Regions from separate parts of the Erwinia sp. GW821-FHT03D09 genome, predicted to be linked through region 1. Evidence: predicted binding sites of a transcription regulator. Region 1 holds the regulator's gene; the other holds the start of a gene.
What was found. The regulator PhoB, encoded in region 1, activates phosphate uptake and scavenging genes when phosphate is short. The targets are predictions, from matches to a motif close to CTGTCATAAAACTGNCNNAT.

Region 1 (4,207 bases):
CAGCGTCAGCAGCTGCTTCACCAGACTATCCATCCGCCGGGTCTGCTCCTGCATGGTGTTCAGCGCCTTATCGCGCACGCTGCCCTCCAGCACAGAATCATTCATCATCTCCAGATAGCCCTGCAAAACGGTGAGCGGCGTGCGCAGTTCATGGCTCACGTTGGCAAAGAAGTTACGCCGTGCACCCTCCAGCTGATGCATCTGGGTAACGTCACGGGCCACCATCAGCCACTGCCCTTCGCTATAGGGCATCACGCGGAACTCAATATGGCGGTGATTATTCAGCACCAGCGTCAGTGGGCGGCTGAAATCGCGCTGGCGAAGATAGCGGGTGAACTCAGGATAGCGGAGCAGGTTAAGGATATTCTGGCCGTTATCCTCCGGCCAGCGCAGCGCCAGCATCTGCTGGGCCAGGCCGTTACACCAGAAAATCGTCCCTTCTTCGGTGGTGAGGATCACCGCATCGGGCAGCGATTCCGCGCCGCTGCGAAAGCGTTTAATCAGATGCCCCAGCTCGCGGCGGCGGCGGCGATTACGCGCCTGCATCTGATACAACCCATAAAACAGCGGCTCCCAACTGCCCCGTCCGCTTGGCGGAGTCATGCTGCGATCAACCCACAGCCAGTGGGAAAGGCGAAGTAAATTATTGAAGTGGAAACCCAGCACGCAGAGTACTGAGACTAACAGCAGCCAGGGCAGATACCCGATCAGCAGCCCGAGCAGAAGCGCGGGCAGGCTGGCGAGCAGCAGCTCCAGAAATAATCTCTTCCAGGAGAGGCGTTCCAACACGGTTCAGACTCCAGTGCGAACGATCAGTAGCGTGCAGAGAAACGATAACCTGTTCCACGAACGGTTTGTACCATGCGATCGTGCCCGGTCAGCTCTAAGGCTTTACGCAGGCGACGAATATGCACGTCAACGGTACGGTCTTCGACGTAAACGTTAGTTCCCCAGACGTGGTTTAGCAACTGTTCGCGGCTGTAAACACGTTCCGGGTGAGTCATAAAGAAATGCAGCAGCTTGTATTCGGTCGGCCCCATTTCAAGCGGTTGGGTATCCGACATCACGCGGTGAGAGGACGGGTCGAGGCTCAGCCCCTGCATCTCAATCACCTCTTCTACCGCCATTGGCGAGATACGACGCATAACTGCTTTGATGCGCGCCATCAGCTCCTTCGGCGAGAACGGCTTGGTAATATAGTCATCGGCCCCGACTTCCAGGCCACGTACGCGATCTTCTTCTTCACCGCGCGCCGTTAACATCATCACCGGAATATCGCGGGTCATCGCTTCGCGCTTCAGATGCTTAATAAACTGAATACCGGAGCCGCCCGGCAGCATCCAGTCAAGCAGAATCAAATCCGGCCAGGGTTCAATCAGCAGGCTAACCGCGCTGTCGTAATCCTCAGCTTCAATGGGTTGATAGTCGTTTTGTTCAAGAACGAAACACAACATCTCGCGGATTGGGGCTTCATCTTCAACTACCAAAATACGCTTAGCCATTATTGCTCCTGCTAATGTGACAGGCTGTCACGGGGATATGCGGCGTCATTATGCGTCAGTTTTATGACAATTTTATGAAAAAAACACCCCCGAAATTGGGAGCATAGCGAAAAAGCAGCGCGGATGATTTCAACCTTACCGCAGGCATTCACTTACCCCGTTAACAGCAACAGCGTTTATAATCCCCCGCAACATCATCAGGCTATGCAGGGAGTGACATGCGCATCATTCATACCGCCGACTGGCATCTCGGGCAGTTTTTCTATACCAAAAGCCGGGCGGCTGAACATCAGTCCTTTCTTGACTGGCTGCTGGAGCAGGCAGAAGCGCAGCAGGCTGATGCGATTATAGTCGCCGGTGATATTTTTGATACCGGATCGCCGCCAAGCTATGCCCGCGAGCTGTATAACCGCTTCGTGGTGAATTTACAGCAGACCGGCTGCCAGCTGGTGGTGCTGGGCGGCAATCATGATTCGGTGGCGACATTGAATGAATCACGTGAGTTGCTGGCTTGCCTTAATACCCGAGTGATCGCCGCCGCCAGTGACGATATCCGCGACCAGGTGCTGGTACTGAACACGCGTGACGGTCAACCAGGGGCGATGCTGTGCGCCATTCCGTTCCTGCGCCCACGTGACATTATGCGCAGCCAGAGCGGCCAGTCGGGTCGCGACAAGCAGCAAACCCTGCTGGAGGCGATTACCGACCACTATCAACGCTGCTGGCAGGAGGCGCTGGCGCAGCGGGCGGCCCTGAATCTGACGCTGCCGGTGATCGCCACCGGGCATCTGACTACCATGGGCGTGACCAAAAGCGACGCGATGCGCGATATCTACATCGGCACGCTGGATGCTTTCCCGGCCGACGCCTTCCCGCCTGCAGACTATATTGCGCTCGGCCATATCCACCGCGCCCAGCGCGTGGCTAACAGCGAGCACATTCGCTATAGCGGCTCGCCGATTCCACTCAGTTTTGATGAGCTGGGCAAAGAAAAAAGCGTGTTTGTGGTGGATTTTGCCGATGGCGCGCTCAGCCAGGTTACCCCGCTCGCAATCCCGCTGTTCCAGCCGATGCGGATGATCAAAGGCTCGCTTGAGGAGATTGAAGCGCAGCTGGCGGCGCTGGAGCCGGACCCGCAGGAAAAATTAATCTGGCTGGATATTGAGATCGTCACCGACGACTGGCTCAGCGAACTTCAGCGCCGTATTCAGCAGCTGACCGAAGATCTGCCGGTGGAAGTCGTGTTGCTCCGCCGCAGTCGCGAGCAGCGCGAACGCGTTATCGCCCGGCAAAACAATGAAACCCTCAGCGAACTCAGCGTGGAAGAGGTGTTTGCCCGCCGTCTGGCGCTGGAAGAAGGCGAACCGGAGCGGCTGGCGCGTGCTGAAGCCCTGTTTGCGCAAACGCTGGAAGCGGTACGCCATGAGGAACAGCCGTGAAAATTTTAACCTTACGTTTTAAGAATCTGAACTCGCTGAAGGGCGAATGGAAAATCGACTTCAGCGCCGAACCTTTTGCCAGCAACGGGCTGTTTGCCATCACCGGGCCCACTGGTGCCGGGAAAACCACTCTGCTGGACGCCATTTGCCTTGCGCTGTACCACGAAACTCCCCGCCTGAAGAGCATCACTCAGTCGCAAAACGATCTGATGACCCGCGATACGGCGGAATGCTTGGCGGAAGTGGAGTTCGAGGTAAAGGGTGTAGCCTGGCGCGCCTTCTGGAGCCAGAACCGCGCGCGCGGTGCCGCCGACGGTAATCTTCAGGCCCCGCGCGTGGAGCTGGCGCGCTGCGAAGATAACCAGATTGTCGCCGATAAAGTGAAAGATAAGCTGGAAATGATTGCCAGTCTCACCGGGCTGGACTTCGAGCGCTTTACCAAATCCATGATGCTGTCGCAGGGGCAGTTTGCCGCCTTCCTGAATGCCGATGCCAACAAACGTGCCGAACTACTGGAAGAGCTGACCGGCACTGAAATCTACGGTCGGCTGTCGGCGCAGGTTTTTGAGCGCCACAAGCTGGCCAAAGCCGAACTCGACGGCATGCGCACACAGGTATCAGGGATGGATTTGCTGAGCGACGAGCAGCAGCAGGAATTCAGCGACCGCATGGCGCAGCTGGTTGCAGATGAGCAGGTACTCACTTCGCAACAGCAGCATCAGCAGCAGCAGCTTCAGGAATGGCAGCAGCTGGAGCAGCTACAGCAGGACCGAAATAACCTCGTTCAACAGCAACAACAGCTGACCGAACAGCTGCGGCAGTCTCAGGAAACCCTGACCAATGCCGCACAGCAGCAGCAGCAGGCACAGCAGGCGGAAGAGCAACATCAGGCTCAGCGGCTGGCGCAGGAAACGCTGATTGCCGAGCACGTGCTCCCGCTCGATCATCAGCTGAGCACGCTGGGCGATCAATTGAAGCAGCTGGATCTGGAGCGAAGTAAGCACCAACTGTCTTATCAGGCCCGCCAGCAGGAACGGATAAAAAACCAGCAAATCCAGCAGGATAAACTGGCGCAGCAGCAGCAGTTACAGCAGTGGCGAGATGGGCATCCCCGTTTCGCGCAATATGGCGAATCCTTACCGCTATGGCGTGAACGCTTCCAGCAGCAGGAAAAAAGTGATCAATCACTCTCTGCGCTACGCCTGCGCGTAAAGCGTCAGCAGCAGGATTTGCACCAGCTGGATCTGGACCGCCAACGGCTCGTTC
Region 2 (4,207 bases), on a different contig from region 1:
GTAATTAAAAGGCCGGGCGTACCCGGCCTCTGCAAGACAACGGTATTAATCTTCGTCTTCGTCGTTCAGCGGCACAATCAGCATATCAACGTGCACGGTATTGATCAGCTGGCGGGCAGAAGACATCAGCTTGCTCCAGAAGTCCTGATGGTGGCCACAGACCACTAAATCCACCTGATACTGCTTAATCGCATCAACCAGCACCTGGCCGAGATCGCCGCTGCCGCTGAGGGTTTCAGCAATCGGATAACCGGCGTTGTTTGACAGTTCGGTCAGCGCGGTGTGGGTTTCTTCCGAAATCCGTTTCTGCATATCACCCAGATTAACGTCAATCAGTCCGGTGTAGAGATCGGAATAATTCACATCTACGTGAATCAACGAGACTTTTGCATCATAAGGACGAGCCATCGATACTGCTTTATCAACCAGCAGTTTACTCTCAGGCGACAGATCAACAGCAATCAGAATGTGTTTGTAAGCCATGATGAATACTCCTTTTCGCGTAAGTTCTGATACATGCGGGATACGATTAAGTATAGCGAAATTTGTTAAAAGATGTTGTGGCAGCCTGCGGTCTTTGCGAACAGGATCAACATGAATTTTCCTCCGTTTATCGCGGATGCCGTACAGAGTGCTGGAAAAATTTTGTGCAGATCTCCTACACTGATAAGAGGCGCCAGTCAGCGCTTTCTTATCGACTCATCCGGCTGACAGCCGTATCGGGTCGATATCGATAAGAGGGGCAGTTTAACCATCGCAGGGCGCAGCGGCTTGCCCGCTTTACGTTTTCTGTGAAATGGCCGGGAGGGGATCATGATCAGCACTATCGCGCTTTTCTGGGCTCTTTGTGTCGTTTGTGTGGTGAATATGGCGCGTTATTTCTCTTCGCTGCGCGCTTTGCTTGTGGTGTTACGCGGTTGCGATCCCTTGCTGTATCAGTACGTCGATGGGGCGGGATTTTTTACTTCGCACGGGCAGCCGGGTAAGCAGGTTAGGCTGGTGTACTACATCTGGGCCCAGCGCTATCTCGATCATCATGACGATGAGTTTATCCGCCGCTGTCAGCGCGTGCGCGGTCAGTTTATTTTGACCAGTTCACTCTGCGGACTGGTGGTTATCAGTCTGATTGGCCTGGCTATCTGGCATTGAGCGCGGTGCAGCTATAAAAAAAAGCGGACCGAAGTCCGCTTTCTACACTTTTTGCGTGACGGGCAGCCCCGCCGCGCTGGCTTAAATCAGCTTCAGTGCAATCCAGTACAGTACACCGGAAAGAACAATCGACACCGGCAGAGTAAAGACCCACGCCAGAAGGATGTTCTTAATGGTTTTACCCTGTACACCGCCACCGTCAACCAGCATCGTACCCGCCACCGAGGAGGAGAGAATGTGAGTGGTTGAAACCGGCATGCCGGTATAACTTGCCACACCAATGGAGACCGCCGCTGTCATCTGCGCCGACATTCCCTGAGCGTAAGTCATGCCTCTCTTACCGATTTTTTCACCGATAGTAGTGGCAACACGACGCCAGCCAACCATGGTGCCCAACGACAGAGCCAGTGCCACCGCGACGATAATCCACACCGGGGCATACTCAATGGTATTGAGCAAATCGCCTTTCAGCTTGGTCAGGAAGCGTTTATCTTCCGCGCCGGTTTCCGGCAGCTTCGATGCTTTATCCGCCGTATCCGAGATACACATCAGCATGCGACGCAGATGGCTGCGCTGCTCAACGGTCAGTGAATCGTAGCTGGACAGGTCGTTCAGCAGCCCCTGAGCACGCTGGATAACCGGCAGCGCGCGCGCGGCATCACAGTGGAACTCCTTAGGACCGGACGGCACTTCTTCCGGCGACGGGATCGCCGGTGGCGACATCTGAATGATGTGCGTCAGCGAAGCGGCATGCTGCTGGTAATACTGCTCCAGATGGTTAACGGCATCACGCGTACGGGCGATGTCATAACCGGTGGAGTTCATATTGACCACAAAGCCTGCCGGCGCCACGCCAATCAGCACCAGCATAATCAGACCAATGCCTTTCTGGCCGTCATTTGCACCGTGCGAATAGCTGACGCCAATCGCAGAAACGATCAGGGCGATACGGGTCCAGAACGGCGGCTTTTTCTTGCCATCGATCTTTTCACGCTCTGCCGGCGTCATGTGGACACGCAGGCGCTTCTTGTTGCCGCTCCAGTAGCGACGCAGCAGAAACACCAGGCCGCCAGCAATGACCAGGCCAACGATCGGCGAGATAATCAATGACATAAAGATGCCAATCATTTTCGGCACGTTCAGCGCATCAACTACCGAGGTTCCGGTCAGCAATGCGTTAGTCAGGCCGATACCGATAATGGCACCAATCAGGGTGTGGGAGCTGGAAGCCGGTAACCCAAAATACCAGGTTCCGAGGTTCCATACAATGGCGGCAAGCAGCATGGAAAAGACCATCGCCAGCCCGTGAGCCGATCCAACGTTCAATAACAGATCGGTGGGTAACAGATGGACAATGGCATAAGCTACGCTCAGGCCGCCCAACAGTACACCAAAGAAGTTGAACACCCCCGCCATGACGACCGCTAACTGCGAACGCATTGCACGAGTGTAGATCACGGTTGCGACCGCGTTGGCTGTATCGTGGAAGCCGTTAATCGCTTCATAAATCAATACAAACAACAAAGCCAGAACCAGTAACAAGCCGGTATGAAAATCAAGACCAGCAAATAGATGTAGCATAAGCGTTACGCCATTTTGGAGGACATGAACGCGGCGCATTATCAGCGACAAACCGCACTGGGGGAAAGTGAAATATAGACTTTTTTTGACATTAATGTGTCACTATAGTGACAATACCCTAATAAAACTATGTTAAATCATTAGGTTACAAATTGTTTCCGCTGAGGTTTCGCCTGATGCTGGCATCCCTCTCGCCAACTCTCTACAATCAGCGTTTTTGTCGGGCAGTGCCGGAGTGAGCAGTGGAAAAATATGACGTTATCGTAATTGGCGCGGGTGCTGCGGGCCTGTTCTGCGCGGCGCAGGTGGGCCAGAAAGGGCTTCGCGTACTGTTAATTGATAATGGCAAAAAGGCCGGTCGCAAGATCCTGATGTCCGGCGGTGGCCGCTGCAACTTCACCAACCTCTATACCGAACCGGCGGCCTACCTGTCGCACAACCCTCATTTTTGTAAATCCGCACTGGCGCGTTATACGCAGTGGGATTTTATCGATATGGTGAACCGCCACGGCATTGCCTGGCATGAGAAAACCCTCGGCCAGCTGTTCTGCGATGATTCTGCTCAGCAGATTGTCGATCTGCTGCTGAAAGAGTGCGAGGTGGGGAACGTAACGCTGCGGCTGCGCAGCGAAGTGATGTCCGTGGTGCGTGGCGATTCGGGCTATACGCTTCAGCTGAATGGCGCTGAGGTGCAGGCGGAAAAACTGGTGATTGCCAGCGGCGGTCTGTCGATGCCGGGACTGGGCGCATCGCCGTTTGGCTATAAAATTGCCGAACAGTTCGGACTTAAAGTGTTCCCGACCCGCGCCGGATTGGTGCCGTTCACCCTGCACAAGCCGCTGCTGGAACAGTTGCAGACGCTCTCCGGCGTGTCGGTGCCGTCGGTGATGACGGCGGAAGACGGCACGGTGTTTAAAGAGGCGCTGCTGTTTACCCACCGCGGCCTGTCCGGCCCGGCGGTGCTTCAGCTTTCCAGCTACTGGCAGCCGGGTGAGTTTGTCACCATCGATCTGTCGCCGCAGCAGGATATCGATGCGTTTATTAATGAAGAGCGTAATCAGCACCCGAACCAGAGCCTGAAAAATACCCTGGCGAAACTGCTGCCGAAGCGGCTGGTCGAGTGCCTGCAGCTGCTGGGCTATGTGCCGGAATGTACCCTGAAGCAGCTCAACAGCCGCCAGCAGGGCGAGCTGGTGACCACGCTGCACCAGTGGCGCGTGCAGCCAAACGGCACCGAAGGCTATCGTACCGCCGAAGTGACCCTGGGCGGCGTGGATACTACGCAGCTTTCATCCAAAACCATGGAAGCCCGTGACGTACCGGGGCTGTACTTTATTGGTGAAGTGGTGGACGTTACCGGCTGGCTGGGGGGCTATAACTTCCAGTGGGCGTGGAGTTCGGCCTGGGCCTGCGCGCAGGCGCTGTGATGTTTTAAGGGAAAATGCTAAGGTGCTCGGCTGTTAAGGCGATTTTGAGA

Region 2: pitA (inorganic phosphate transporter PitA) is a predicted target of PhoB. The motif match lies at 2,825-2,844, and genes of this name have one in related genera.

What each region holds. Positions count from the first base shown of each region.
Region 1 is NZ_JBWKUK010000017.1:40,041-44,247, forward strand. Features, by position in the region: gene phoR (phosphate regulon sensor histidine kinase PhoR) at 1-789, opposite strand, end outside; gene phoB (phosphate response regulator transcription factor PhoB) at 813-1,502, opposite strand; gene sbcD (exonuclease subunit SbcD) at 1,721-2,941, shown strand; gene AC07U6_RS16990 (SbcC/MukB-like Walker B domain-containing protein) at 2,938-4,207, shown strand, end outside.
Region 2 is NZ_JBWKUK010000002.1:129,344-133,550, forward strand. Features, by position in the region: gene AC07U6_RS02315 (RrF2 family transcriptional regulator) at 1-4, shown strand, start outside; gene uspA (universal stress protein UspA) at 46-483, opposite strand; gene uspB (universal stress protein UspB) at 814-1,149, shown strand; gene pitA (inorganic phosphate transporter PitA) at 1,231-2,730, opposite strand; gene AC07U6_RS02335 (BaiN/RdsA family NAD(P)/FAD-dependent oxidoreductase) at 2,973-4,157, shown strand.